Regions from separate parts of the Cellulosimicrobium sp. GQ32 genome, predicted to be linked through region 1. Evidence: riboswitches for the same ligand, from Rfam matches in the RefSeq annotation. Region 1 holds a riboswitch; the other holds the start of a gene.
What was found. A riboswitch is a leader RNA that binds a small molecule or an ion and turns the genes downstream of it on or off. The one in region 1 is predicted to bind S-adenosylmethionine.

Region 2: it holds a riboswitch for S-adenosylmethionine, as region 1 does, so the genes downstream of both, AC6CH9_RS10075 (methylenetetrahydrofolate reductase) here and AC6CH9_RS01960 (LLM class flavin-dependent oxidoreductase) in region 1, are expected to answer to the same signal.

Annotation. Positions count from the first base shown of each region.
Region 1 covers NZ_JCAXEP010000001.1:465,486-472,725, reverse strand. The annotation lists gene AC6CH9_RS01970 (MMPL family transporter) at 1-1,882, opposite strand, end outside; gene AC6CH9_RS01965 (TetR/AcrR family transcriptional regulator) at 1,978-2,700, opposite strand; SAM riboswitch class IV at 2,873-2,971, shown strand; gene AC6CH9_RS01960 (LLM class flavin-dependent oxidoreductase) at 3,329-4,483, shown strand; gene AC6CH9_RS01955 (NtaA/DmoA family FMN-dependent monooxygenase) at 4,503-5,897, shown strand; gene AC6CH9_RS01950 (DUF1684 domain-containing protein) at 5,956-6,897, shown strand; gene AC6CH9_RS01945 (GNAT family N-acetyltransferase) at 6,894-7,240, shown strand, end outside.
Region 2 covers NZ_JCAXEP010000005.1:89,432-96,671, forward strand. The annotation lists gene AC6CH9_RS10050 (ABC transporter substrate-binding protein) at 1-678, opposite strand, end outside; gene AC6CH9_RS10055 (sensor histidine kinase) at 751-1,944, shown strand; gene AC6CH9_RS10060 (LytR/AlgR family response regulator transcription factor) at 1,941-2,783, shown strand; gene AC6CH9_RS10065 (hypothetical protein) at 2,780-3,322, shown strand; gene AC6CH9_RS10070 (sodium/solute symporter) at 3,319-4,845, shown strand; SAM riboswitch class I at 5,056-5,158, shown strand; gene AC6CH9_RS10075 (methylenetetrahydrofolate reductase) at 5,322-6,317, shown strand; gene metE (5-methyltetrahydropteroyltriglutamate--homocysteine S-methyltransferase) at 6,350-7,240, shown strand, end outside.

The DNA of each region.
Region 1 (7,240 bases):
CTTCGGTCGACTCGCTCGTCGGGCCCTCGGCCGGGATGACCTGGAACGCCGCGACCGTACGGTCCTCGGACGTCCCGATCGGGGCGACCGCGACGACGTCGTCGAGCGCGCCGAGCTCCTCTGCGACGTTCACCTGGTACTCCAGCGCCTCGGCCTCGGTGGGCTCGCCCGGGAGGTCGGCGACGACGAGCAGCGGGCCGTTCGTGCCCTCGCCGAACTGCTCGGCGATCGTCGAGTACGCGCGGTACTGCGTGGAGTCGTGCGCCTCCGACGACCCGTCGGGCAGGTTGGTCCGCAGGTCCAGCGCGGGGAGCGCGATCACCCCGAGCGCCACGACGGCGAGGGTCGCCGTGCCCACCGCGCGCAGCGTCGACATGGGACGCACGGGCTTCGTCCCGTCCGGGGCGACCGGGCCCGACGTCGCGGTGTCGGTCGTGGCGCCCGTCCCGCCCGAGGCCTCGGCGGCCTCGGTCCCGGCGAGCGCGGCGCGCTCGCGACGGCTGAGGATGCGCGTCCCGATCATGCTCAGCAGGGCGGGCGTGAGGGTGACGGCGATGAGCACGGCGATCGCGACGCACAGCGCGCCGACGGTCCCCATGAGGCCGAGGAACGGGATGCCGGTGACGTTGAGCGCGAGGAGCGCGATGAGCACCGTGGCGCCGGCGAACACGACGGCGTTGCCCGACGTGCCGTTCGCGAGCGCGATCGACTCCTGCACGTCGTCACCCTGCTTGAGCTGGCGGCGGTGCCGGTTGACGATGAACAGCGAGTAGTCGATCCCGACCGCGAGCCCGAGCATGAGGCCGAGCACGGGGGTCACCGACGACATCTCGACGACGCCGGAGAGCGACATCGCGGCGAGCGCGCCGATCCCGACCCCGATGAGCGCGGTGAGGATCGGCAGCCCGGCGCCGACGAGCGTGCCGAGCATGACGACCAGCACGATCGCCGCGACGACGAGGCCGATCGCCTCGCCCACGCCGAAGACCTGGGGGACGCCCTGCGTGATGTCGGACGAGAAGTCCGTCTGGACGCCCTCGACCGGGTCGTCGGTGAAGACCGCGACGAGGTCGTCCTTGGTCTGCTGCTCGATGCTCATGTTCGGCTCGGTGAACGCGACGCTCGCGACGGCGGCGCTCCCGTCCTCGGAGACCATGCGGATCTCCGACGCCATCTCGAGCAACGGCGCGGAGGCCTCGAGCTGGGCGGACTGCTCCTCGAGCGTCGTGCTCTGGTCCTCCAGCGCGGTCACCTGCTTGTCCAGCGCCGCGGCCTGGGCGTCGAGCTCGGCACGCCCGGCGTCGAGCTCCGCCTGCTGGGCGTCGAGCTGCGGTGCGACCTGGTCGAGCGCGCCCGCGGCCTGCGCCTGCGCGCGTGCCGCGTCGAGCTGGGTCTGGCCCTCGTCGAGCTGGGCCCGCGCGGCGTCGAGCTGCTCCTGGCCCGCGGCGAGCTGCGTGCGTCCGTCCTCGATCTGCGCGCGCCCGGCCTCGATCTGGGTCCGGCCGTCCTCGACCTGCTGGCGCTGGTCCGCGAGCTCGGTCTGCGTCGCGAACGGGTCGACGGCCGTCTCGACGCCGTCGACCTCCTCGGCCGCGGCGAGCCGGTCGGAGATCGCCGCCTCCTGCTCGGGCGTGAACGCGGAGCCGTCCTCCGTGGCGAAGACGATGGTGCCGCTCCCGCCCGAGGCCTCCGGGAGCGCCGTCTGGAGGCGCTCGGTGACCTCGGCGGTCGGCGTGCCGGGGATGGAGAAGCTGCTCGCGAGCGTGCCGCCGAACGCGACGAAAGCCGCCCCGGCCAGCACGAGCACCGCGAGCCACGCGGCGAGGACGGTCCGCGCGCGGCGCGCGCACGCGCGCCCGAGGCGGTAGAGGAGTTCAGCCATGAGGATCCTTCGGGTGGGAGTCCGGGGTGGTCCGGGAGGCGGTCCGGGTGGGGTGGTCGGTGCCGACGGCCGGGTGGCCGGGCGGGGTGGCAGCGTCAGGCGGGGCTCGCCCAGCCCGCGCGCACGCGGTCGACGAGGCGGTCGAGGAGGTCGGCCCACACGCGGCGCGAGGCGTCGTCGTCGGCGGCGCCGGTCGCGGCCCACCAGCGTCGCTGGATCACCAGGACCCCGGCCATGAGCGCGCCGACGAGCATCTCGATCTCGAGCGGGTCGACGTCGGGGTGCCGCCGCGTGGTCTCGGCGACCAGGCGCTCGGCGAGGTGGGTGAACGTGCGCACGACCATCGTCGTGACGCGCGGGGTGGGCTCGGTCGCGGTGCCGCCGAGGGCGCGCGTGAGGTAGGCCATGGGGCCGACGAGGTCGGTGCTGCGGAGCGCCGCGGTGACGTCGTCGAGCGGGGTCGTGCGGTCGGTACCGGGGTCGGCCGCGCTCGCCCCGAGCGCCTCGACCACCGTGCCCAGCACGTCCTCGCACACCTCGACCACCACGTCGTCGAGCGACGCGAAGTGGTTGAAGATCGTGCGCCGCGCGACGTCGGCCCGTGCGGCCAGCTCGTCGACCGTGAACCGGGCGCCCCCGTTCTCCTCCATGAGCGACGCGGCGGCATCGACGATCGCGCGGCGGTGCCGCGCGCGCAGCGCGGCGCGGCGATCGGTCGCGGGGCTGGTCGGGAAGCTTGCCGCAGAGCCCGTCGGTGAGCCCGGGGTCGGGTCGGTCACGGGCGCGTCCGCCGGCTCGGGCGCGGAGAGATGAGGCACCTCTTGACACTAAGTGCATCGATGCACTCAGTGCAAACAGCGCCCCGGACGACTGAAAGTTGACCGATCAAGTCCAGTATGTGGGAAGGTCTCCTCGGTGCGTTGACACCCCGCGGTGGGCGCTCGTAAGTTCCCGCGCAACCGAGGTCGACGTACCCCGGTCACAGGACATGGTCATGAGCTCCGACGCCAAGCCCCGGCTCGTCGGACGGCAACCCTCCCGCGCGGTGGGGTGCCCCGGGTGAGGACCAGGCCCTGCGTCGCGCGGACACCGCGCGGCACGGGGCAACGACGCGGAGCCCGGCGACGGGCACGAAGGAGACGGACGATGGACCGGCGAATGTCGAGCACCGCGGTGAGCGCCGCGCACGCGTCGACGTGCCCCTGTCCGCTCGCGGGCCGCCCTGGCGCCCGCGCCCTCGGGACCGCGGGTCCCGCGCGCGTCGCCTGTTGTCGCTGACGACGACCCGCCTCTGACACCCCGCGCCACCCCGCGCGCGGTCCGGGTCCCTCCCGGCTTCCCCAGCCCCGTCCTGCCGCCGCGCGCGGCCGGACCGCCCTGCCCACCTTCCGGCACCCCGCCGCGCCCTGAGCGCGCCGTCGGCTCAACTGAGAACGGATCCTCGCGATGTCCGACCCCCGCCCCGCCCGTACCCTCCACCTCGGTGTCGACCTCACCGACGCCGGCGCGCACCCCGCCGCCTGGCGGACCGTGGGCTCCCAGGCCCAGCGGCTCTTCGACGCCAAGCGCCTCGTCGAGCTCGTCGCCACCGCCCAGCGCGGCCTGCTCGACCTCGTCTCGCTCGACGACGCGTTCACGCTCCAGCCCGGCCGCAACGGGTCCGTGCGGGGCCGGCTCGACGCCGCGCTCGTCGCGTCCCGCCTCGCGCCCCGCAGTGCGGGCATCGGTCTCGTCCCGACCGTGACGACCACGCACACCGAGCCGTTCCACGTGTCCAAGGCGATCGCGACGATCGACCACGTGAGCTCCGGGCGCGCGGGGTGGCAGGTCGGGTGGTCGACGACGCCGGCCGAGGCCGCCGCGTTCGGTCGCAAGGGCGCGCAGGACGAGCGCGACGCCGTCGCCGAGGCGGACGAGGCCGTGGAGGTCGTCACGCGCCTGTGGGACTCGTGGGAGGACGACGCCGAGATCCGCGACGTCGCGACGGGCCGGTTCGTGGACCGCGAGAAGCTCCACTACGTCGACCACGAGGGCATCCGGTTCGCCGTCAAGGGGCCGTCCATCACGCCGCGGCCACCACAGGGCCAGCCGCCCGTCGTCGTCCGCGCGGACACGCCCGCCTCGCTCGACCTCGCGGCCCGCCGGGCCGACGTCGTCCGGGTTCGCGCCGCGACCCGCGACGAGGCCGTCGCCCTGCGGACGCAGGTGCGCGACGCCGCCGCGGACGCCGGGCGCGACCCCGACACGCTCCGGGTCCTCGTCGACGCCTACGTCGTCATCGGCGACACCCGCGCGAGCGCCCAGGCCCGCCTCGACCTGCTCGAGGACCTCGAGGGCGTCTCGTGGGACACCGACTCGCTCACGCACGTCGGCACGGCGCGCGACCTCGCCGTCACGGTCGAGGAGTGGGCGCACGACGGCGCAGCCGACGGGTTCCTCCTGCGGCCGTCGTCCCTGAGCACCGACCTCGACGCGATCGTCGACGGCGTCGTGCCGCTCCTCCAGGGGGCCGGCCTGTTCCGCACGGCCTACCCCGGGACGACGCTGCGCGACACGCTCGGCCTCCCGCTCCCCGCCAACCGCTACGCGGCGATCGCCTGAACCCGGACGGAACGACGACATGAGCACGCGCCCCCGCAAGCAGATCCACCTCGGCGCCCACTTCCCGGGCGTCAACAACACCACCGTCTGGAGCGACCCCCGCTCGCGCAGCCAGATCGACTTCGCCTCGTTCGAGCACCTCGCCCGCCGCGCCGAGGACGCGAAGCTCGACTTCTTCTTCCTCGCCGAGGGCCTGCGCCTGCGCGAGCACAAGGGCCGCATCCACGACCTCGACGTCGTGGGTCGACCCGACACCTTGCCCGTCCTCGCCGCGCTCGCGGCCGTCACGGACCGCCTCGGCCTCGCGGGCACGATCAACACGACGTTCAACGAGCCGTGGGAGCTCGCGAAGCAGTTCGCGACGCTCGACCTGCTCTCCGAGGGCCGCGCGGCGTGGAACCTCGTGACGAGCCCCGACGCCTTCACGGGCGCCAACTTCCGCCGCGGCGGCTACCTCCCGTACCCGGAGCGTTACGCGCGGGCGGCCGAGGTCGTCGAGGTCGCGCGCGCCCTGTGGGACTCGTGGGACGACGACGCGGTGCTGGCCGACCGGATCGCGGGCGAGTTCCTGCGCCCCGGGTCGGTGCGGCCGGTCGCTCACCACGGGTCGTACGCGGACGTCGTCGGGCTGTTCGAGACGCCGCGCGGGCCGCAGGGCCACCCCGTCCTGTTCCAGGCCGGCGACTCCGCCGACGGCCGGGACTTCGCCGCCCGGACCGCCGACGTCGTGTTCTCCGCGCACTCGACGTTCGACGCCGGTCGCGCGTTCTACGAGGACGTCAAGGGGCGCCTCGCGGCCCACGGGCGCGAGCGCGACTCCCTGAAGATCCTGCCCGCGACCGTCGTCGTGCTGGGCGACACGCCCGCCGAGGCGGAGGAGCGCGCGCGGGAGATCCGGCTCCAGCAGGTCTCGGGCCCGACGGCGATCGCGTTCCTCGAGCAGGTCTGGGGCCGCGACCTCGAGGCGTACGACCCCGAGGGGCCGCTGCCCGACGTCGAGCCCGACACGGACAACCTGTCGATCACGCGCGGACGCGTGCGGCACGCGAAGGACCCGGCGGCGGTCGCCGCGGCGTGGCGCGAGCAGGCGGAGGCGAACGGCTGGTCGATCCGCGAGCTCGTCATCCAGGTGACGTCGCGCGGCGGGTTCGTCGGCACCCCGCAGCAGGTCGCGGACGACATCGACCGCCACGTCCAGGAGGACGCGTCCGACGGCTTCATCCTCGTCCCGCACCTCACGCCGGGCGGTCTCGACGACGTGCTCGACCAGGTCGTCCCCCTGCTCCAGGAGCGCGGCTCGTTCCGCACGGAGTACGAGGGCACGACCCTGCGCGAGCACCTCGGCCTCGGCCGGCCCAGCACTGCGCGAGAGGTCGCCGACCCCGAGCCGGCCTCGGCCGAGCTCGTCGGCTGACCGCAGCCCGACCCGCACCAGTCCCGCAGACCTGCACCGCACCGACCTCGGAGGACCCATGAGCACGAGCACGCCGACCGCCACGGGCGCCGCGGCCACCGCGCCCACCACCGGCACGCCCGTCGTCGCCGCGTCGACCCCGTCGCCCGACGCCACGGCGTGGGCCGGCTGGCACGCCGAGCGGGAGGAGGCGCTGCGCCCGCCGCACGGCTGGCTGAGCCTCGTCGCCTACCACTGGCTGCCGACCGAGCCCGCCGCGCTGCCCGGCGTGCCCGGCCTCTGGTGGGCCGACGCCGACGGCGCGCACCACCGCGCGGGCACGGACGGCGCCGTGCGCACGACGGCGGGCGTGGCCGTCACGACGGTCGTCGTCCCCGAGGGCGGGTCGTCGGTCGCGGGGACGTACCTGCCGGAGGGCCGGGAGTCCGGGACCGGTCCGGCGAGCGCGCGGAGCGGTGAGCACGACGGACCGGACGAGACGCGTGAGGTCGCCGTCGAGGTCGTGCGCCGCACGGGCCGGTACGCGGTCCGCCTCCGCGACCCGCTCGCCCCCGCCCGGATCGCGTTCGACGGCGTCCCGTCCTTCGCGTACGACCCCGCCTGGGTCGTGGACGCGGCGGCGCGCTGGTACGACGCGCCGCGGCCCGTCGTCGTCGGTGCCGCGCGCCCCGGGCTCGTGCACCACGTGAGCACGGTCGGCGAGGTCGACCTCGTCGTCGAGCGCGACGGCGTCGTCCACCGTGCGACGCTCCACCTCACGGGCAAGGCCGGCGGCGCGGTGACGCTGCTGTTCAGCGACGAGGCGGACGACGTCGCGCCCTGGCGCGTCCTGTGGGTGGACGCCGACGTGGCGCCGGGCGCCGAGGGGCGCGTGCGGCTCGACCTCAACCGGGCGATCAACCTGCCGTACGCGTTCAGCGACTTCGGGACGTGCCCGGCGCCGGTCGAGGGCAACCACGTGCCGTTCGCCGTCACCGCGGGCGAGAGGGCGCCCCGGTGACCGCGGTCGCCGCGCGCCCCGCCGGGCGGGGAACGCGCGAGGTCCGGTCCGTCGCGATGCACGACCCGCTCGTGCGGCCGCTCCTCGACGAGCTGTCCCAGGAGTACTGGACGCGCTACCAGCGCGTGCTGACCGCGGACGAGCTCCGCGCCGAGATGGAGCACTACCCCGCGCAGGACTTCGCGGCGCCGCACGGCGAGCTCGTGCTGGTGCTGGAGGACGGCGAGCCGGTCGCGGGCGGTGCGTTCCGCCGTCGGACCGAGCCCGAGCTCGGCGACCCGGCACGCCTCGCCCGGCAGTCCGCGCGGCGCAGCGACGGGACGCCCGCCGTGCGGACCGCCGA
Region 2 (7,240 bases), on a different contig from region 1:
CGACCGCGGGCCGTAGGCGGACACGATGCCGTCGCGAGGGCGCAGGAGCTGCGCCGTCCCGGTGACGTCGTAGTCCTCCTGGAGCTGGGCGCACCGCTCGTCGTAGGCGTCCAGCAGTGCCTGCGCGTCGGTCTCACGGCCGAGCGCGCGACCCACGAGCAGCACGTTCTCCTGCCAGGGGTCGGTCTGCGTCGCAATAAAGACGGTCGGCGCGATCCCCGCGAGCTGGTCGTACAGGTCGGCGTGGCGCGACTCCGTGCCGAGGATGAGGTCCGGCTCGAGGGCGGCGATGGCCTCGAGGCTCGGCTCGGGCACCGTGCCCACGACCTCGATCGCCTGCGCGTCCTCCCCGAGGTACGCCGGCACGCCGGCCTCGACGCTCAGCACGGCCGCGCCGACCGGGACGACGCCCAGCGCGACCGCGGTGTCCGTCTCGACGGGCTCGAGCGTGACGACGCGCTGCGGCGCCGCGTCGAGCTCGGCGGTCCCCCGCGCGTGCTCGACGGCGTACCCCGCGGCGGCGGCGTCCGCCGTCGCGGTCGGCGCCGGCTCAGCCGGCCCGGACGAGCAGGCGGCGAGCAGGGCGGAGGCGAGCACGAGCGCACCAGCGAGGGCGCCGCGGCGCACGCGGAGGCTGGACGATGCGGTCCGGGAGATCGGCACAGGGGCTTCCTTCATCACGAGTAGGTTTGCCTCACCTTACCTGGCGGCGAAGGTGGAGGACGACGTGACGCTGGTTACGATCGCTGCATGTCCGGGCCCGTGTTCGCCGGCGCCGTCGCCGGTCTCGTCGTGGGCGTGCTGCTCACCCTCGGGCTCGTGCTCGCCTGGCGGCTCGCGCGCGGGTCGCGCGAGCTCGGGAGCGACTCGGACCGCGCCACGTTCCGGACCCTGCACCTCGCGTCGCGCGCCGCGACGCACCTGCGGGGCGGGCTCGACGGCGACGACGTCGGCCGGGCTGCCCGTTCGCTGCGCCAGCTCCTCGGCGCGGACGCGCTCGCGGTGGTCACCGCCGAGGGCGCGGTCGCGCTCGACGGCAGCACGACCCTCGAGCCCGACGCGCGCCGGGTCGCCGAGCGGGTGCTCGCCACCGGTCGGCGGCACGTCGAGAGCGCGGCCACCGGGCACGAGGGTGGCGACGTCGCGGACGCCGTCGGGGCCCCGGTCGTCGCGGGCGGTCGTGTCGCGGGCGTCGTCGTCGCGTTCGCGGGCACGGTCCGCCCGCCGCTCGTGCGCGCGACGGGCGAGGTCGCGCAGTGGTGCTCGGCGCAGCTCGAGCTCAGCGAGCTGGAGGCGTCGCGCACCGCGCTCGCGCGGGCCGAGCTGCGCGCGCTGCGCGCCCAGATCAGCCCGCACTTCGTCTACAACGCGCTCGGCGCCATCGCGTCGTTCATCAGCACGGACCCCGAGCGGGCGCGCGACCTCGTGCTCGACTTCGCCGACTTCACGCGCTACTCGTTCCGGGGGCGCGGCGACTTCACGACCCTCGCCGACGAGCTGCGCTCGATCCACTCGTACGTCGAGCTCGAGCGCGCCCGGTTCGGCGAGCGCCTCGCCGTCACCCTGCAGATCGCGCCGGAGTCGCTGACGGCCGTCATCCCCTTCCTCTCCGTGCAGCCCCTCGTCGAGAACGCGGTGCGCCACGGCCTGGAGCCGCGCGAGCACGGCGGGACGATCGTCATCACGGCGCGCGACGAGGGCACCCAGACGGAGATCACGGTCGAGGACGACGGCGTCGGCATGGACCCGGCCGTCGTGCGCGAGCTCCTCACGTCGCGCGACACGACGCACGTGGGCCTGCGCAACGTCGACACCCGCGTGCGCCAGCTCTACGGCGACGACCACGCGCTCGACATCGAGACCGCGCCCGGCTCGGGCACGCTCGTGCGCCTGCGCGTCCCACGGTCGCAGCCGCTGCACGAGACGGAGGTGAGCGTGCCGTGACCGAGGAGGACCCGGCCGACGTCGGGCTCGACGTGCTCGTCGCCGACGACGAGCGGCCCGTGCTCGACGAGCTCGTCGCCCTGCTGCGGCGCGACCCGCGCGTGCGGACCGTGCTCGGGGTCGCGACCGGCTCGGAGGCGCTGCGCGAGCTCTCCTCGCGCACGGTCGACGCGGCGTTCCTCGACATCCACATGCCCGGCCTCACCGGCCTCGACCTCGCGCGCGCGCTCTCGCGCTTTGCCGACCGGCCCGCCGTCGTCTTCGTCACCGCCGACGAGGCCCGCGCACTCGAGGCGTTCGACGTCGAGGCGGTCGACTACGTGCTCAAGCCCGTGCGCCGCGAGCGCCTGGCGCGTGCTGTCGACCGTGTCGTGGAGCGCGTCGCGGACCGCGCCGGGCGGGGCGGCGCTCCCGGCGCCGTACCGGACGGCGCGTCGACACCGCCGACGGGCGGGGCCCCGACGGACGCCTCCTCCCGGCCGGGCCCCGAGGCGCCGGAGGACGAGACGCTCGTCGTGACCGTCGGGACGACGACGCGCCTCGTCCGGCGCAGCGCCGTCCGGTGGGTCCAGGCCCAGGGCGACTACTCGCGCCTCGTGACGGACACCGAGCAGTTCCTCGTGCGCGAGCCGTTGTCCGACCTGGAGGAGCGGTGGGCCCCGGCCGGGTTCCTGCGCGTCCACCGGTCGTACCTCGTGGACCGCGCGGCCGTGACCGCGGCGCGGTTCGGGGGCGCGCAGCCCGCGCTCGTCGTCGCGGGCCACGAGGTCCCGGTGAGCCGCCGCATGGTCCCGGCGGTGCGCGAGGCGCTGCTCGGCCCCCACCGGGGTCCGTCGTGAGCGACCCGGCACCCTCGTCGGACCCGACCTCGTCCGGCGACGGGTGCGTTCCCGCTCCAGCGCTGCGTCCAGGGACGCAGCACTCGGCCGCGGACGCAGCGCTCGGACCGGGGCGCGTGCGCGTCCGGTCGACGGACGCGCGGCCCGACACCGGTGGTGCCGCCGTCGCCCCGAGCGGCGGGCCGCCGTCGGACACCTCGCGAGATCGCCCCGAGGAGCCGGAGGACGACGCGGCCCACTACACGCGCGGGCTCGTGCGGGCCCAGCTCCGGCTCGGGCTGGCGTGCGTGGTGTCGTTCCTCGCCGTCGTCACGCTGCTCACGGTGACGATGAGCGGCGTGCCCGCCCTGGACGACGTCGTGCTGCTCGGCGTGCCGCTGCCATGGCTCGTGCACGCGTACGGCTTCTACCCGGTGATCGTCGCGTTCGCGGTCGTCTTCGCGGTCGCAGCGGCGCGCAACGAGCGCCGGTACCGCGCGCTCGCCGAGGGCGCGGGCGCGACCGACGAGCCCGGCCCCGACGACGGCGGTGGGCCGTGACCAGCGCGCTGCCCCTCGTCGCGATCGCGCTGCTCCTGCTCGCGACCGGGCTCATCGGGTTCTACGGCCTGCGGATCTCGCGCACCACGAGCGACTTCTTCGTCGCGTCGCGCACCGTGCGGCCGGTCTGGAACGCGTCGGCGATCAGCGGCGAGTACCTGTCCGCGGGCACGTTCCTCGGGCTCTCCGGCCTCGTGCTGCTGTCCGGCGCGGAGGCGTTCTGGTTCCCCGTGGGGTACGCGGCGGGCTACCTGCTCGTCCTGCTGTTCGTCGCGGGCCCCCTGCGGCGCAGCGGCGCGTACACCATCCCCGACTTCGTCCACGCCCGGCTCGACTCCGTCGTCGCGCGCCGCGTCACGAGCGTCCTCGTGCTCGTCATCGGGTGGCTCTACGTGGTGCCGCAGCTCCACGGCGCGGCGCTCGTCATCACGAGCGTCGCGCCCGTCCCGCCGTGGGTCGGCTCGGTCGGGATCGCGGTCGTCGTGAGCGCCGTGGTCGCCGCGGGCGGCATGCGCTCCATCACGTTCGTCCAGGCGTTCCAGTTCTGGGTCAAGCTCACCGCCCTCGCGGTGCCGCTCGTCTTCGTGCTCATGGCGCTCGGCGGGGCGTTCGAGCCCGGCGGTGCCGTCGTCACGTTCGACCCCGCCGCAGTGTTCCCCCACGAGGCCGGGCCGGGCGGCCTCGACGCGTACGCGACCGTCTCGCTCCTGCTCGCCCTCCTGCTCGGCACGACCGGCCTGCCGCACGTCCTCGTGCGCTTCTACACCTCGCCCGACGGCGGCTCGGCCCGCCGCACGACCGTCGTCGTGCTCGTCATGATCAGCGTGTTCTACATGGTGTCGAGCACGCTCGGGCTCGTGGCGCGGGTCGTCGCGCCCGACCTCGCGGAGCCCGGGGTCGCGGACACCGTGGTCCTCACCCTGCCGACCCGCCTCGTGCCCGGACTCGGCGGCGAGCTCCTCGCCGCGCTCGTCGTCGCCGGGGCGTTCGCGGCGTTCCTCGGGACGTCGTCGGGGCTCGTGGTCGCGCTGGCGGGCGTCGTGAGCCAGGACCTGTTCGGCGGGACCGTCCGGTCGTTCCGGTGGTCGGCCGTCGCGTGCACGCTCATCCCGCTCGCGTTCGCGCTCGTCACCATCCCGCAGGGGCTCGTGACGAGCGTCGGGACGGTGTTCGTCTTCGCCGCCTCCGCGCTGTCGCCCGTGATCCTGCTCGGCGTGTGGTGGCGCCGCCTCACCGCGCGCGGCGCGGTGGCGGGCATGGTCGTGGGCTCCGTCCTGTGCGCGACGGCGCTGCTCGCCTCGTCCGCGCTCGTGGCGGCGGGCTACGGGACGGGCTCGTCAGGCGCGACGGCGGACGGCCTTCCCGGCGTCGTGCGCGCCCTGCTCGCCCAGCCCGCGGCCTGGACCATCCCGCTCGCGACGGCGACCGTCGTCGTCGTGTCGCTCCTCGACCGCCACGGCCCGCCGCTGCGCACCGACCGGTTCCTGCGGCGCCTGCACGTCCCGGAGCTCCGACGCCGCTGACGACGGTGCGAGGCGGCGTGGCCGCCGTCCCACAGCGCGAGCCACCGGTCGGGCGGGTCGGAGTCGCGGACACGGCGGGCCCCGTGCTCGGCTTCGGTCGAAGGGTCGCGACGCACCCCCGGGGGCCACCGGCGAGACACCCCCCACCTCCCGGGCGTCTCACCTGACGGGCACGCTCGACCGCATGTCGGATGGGTCGTAGGATCGTGCCAACCATCCAGAGCGGTCGAGAGTCCTGGCTCGACGACACCGCAGCAACCCGCCGACGGAAGCCTCCCGAGGACAAAGGTGCTAACGCCAGGGTCGATGGAGCGACTAATGGTCTCAGAGGCACCCTTCGCGCACCGTCCGGGCAGCACGTGCCCGACGGCGGTCGCGCACGCACGCACCCCGTCCGGGGCGACGTCGTGAGCGTCGCGGACGCCGTCGGGCAGGCCCACGGTGGGGCCGCACGCCCCACGGTCTCGTTCGAGCTCATGCCCCCGCGGCGCCCGGATGCGGCGCCCAAGTTCTGGGAGACGGCGCGGCGCCTCGTCGCGACGCACCCCGACTTCGTGTCCGTGACGTACGGCGCCGCCGGGACCGACCGCGCGACCGCGCGCCAGGTCGTGGGGCGCCTGCTCCAGGGCACGCCCGTGCTGCCGATCGCGCACCTCACGTGCGTCGGGGCGTCGCGCGAGGACGTGGAGTCGGTCATCACCGACTTCCTCGACGAGGGCGTGCGGAGCTTCCTCGCGCTGCGGGGCGACCCGCCGCGCGATCAGCCGGACTGGCAGCCCGCGCCGGACGGCGTCCGGTCGTCGACCGAGCTCGTCGCCCTGCTGCGCGAGGTCGAGGCGTCGCGCTGCGCGTCCGACCCGGCCGTCGCGCTGCGCGGCGCGGCCCGGCCGCTGACGATCGCCGTCGCGACGTTCTGCGACGGCAACCCCGCCGCCGGCACCACGCGCACCCAGGAGGTGCGCCGCCTGTGGCAGAAGCAGCAGGCCGGCGCGAGCTTCGCGATCACGCAGCTCTTCTACGACGCGTCGTCGTACACCGACTTCGTCGCCGAGGCCCGCGCGGCCGGCGTGACGATCCCCATCCTCGCCGGGCTGCTGCCCACGACGGAGCCTGCGCGGCTCCGTCGCGTCGAGGAGCTCACGGGCGTGCGCGCGCCCCAGCACCTGCTGGACGCGCTGGACGCCCTCCCCGACCCGGAGGCGCAGCACGCCTACGGGATCGCGTACACCGTGGACCTCGCGCAGCGCGTCCTCGACGCGGGCACGCCCGGTCTGCACGTGTACACGTTCAACAAGCACCGCGCCGCTCTTGACCTGCTCGAGGGTGTCCACCTCGGCGGCGGGTCGGCCGGGACGGGAAGCAGCGCCAGCGCTGCCGCCGCCCCGCTCGTCCCGGACCTGGCCAGCGGGCCGTGGGTCACCGGCACCTCCCTGCCCACGACGAGCACCGCCACGCACGGCACGCCCGTCTGACCGGTCCTCCGGACCAGCAAGAGGTTTCGATCATGGCCACTTCCGTACCCTCCCCTACCCAGATTCAGGCCGGCTTTCCCGCCGGCACCGTGCTCGGCTACCCGCGCATCGGGCGCCGTCGCGAGCTCAAGAAGGCCGTCGAGGCGTTCTGGGCCGGGCGCACGAGCACCGACGAGCTCGAGGCCACGGCCCGCGAGCTGCGCCTCGCGACCGTCCGCCGGCTCGTCCACCTCGGCCTCGGCGCCGACGACGCCTCGGTCCCCGGCTCGTTCTCCTTCTACGACCAGGTGCTCGACGTCGCCGCGGCCCTCGGGGCGGTCCCGTCGCGGTTCGCGTCGCTCACCGACGCCGCCGGCCGCCTCGACCTCGCGGGCTACTTCACCGTGGCGCGCGGTCAGGGTGACGACGCCCCGCTCGAGATGACCAAGTGGTTCGACACGAACTACCACTACCTCGTGCCCGAGATCGGCCCGGACACCCCGATCCGGTTCGTCGACGACCGCGTCGTGCGCGAGTTCGTCGAGGCCAAGGAGGCGGGCGTCGTGACGCGGCCCGTCGTCGTCGGGCCGGTGACGTTCCTCGCGCTGTCCAAGGCCGCGGACGACGCACCCGCGGGGTACTCGCCGCTCGACCGCCTGGACGACGTCGTCGCCGCCTACACCGACCTGCTGCGCGCGCTCGCCGCCGCCGGCGCGCCGTGGGTCCAGCTCGACGAGCCGATCCTCGTCACCGACTCGGTCGACGTGCCGTTCGCCGACCTCGCCGCCGCGGTGGAGTCTGCGTACCGCGCCCTCGCGACCGACCTCCGCCCCGTGCCGAACCCGGGGTTGGACGCCACGTTGGCCTCCGCATCGCCCGGAACCCCGGGTTCGGCGCAGGACGCGCGGCCCGCGATCCTCGTCGCCGCGCCGTTCGGCGCGCTC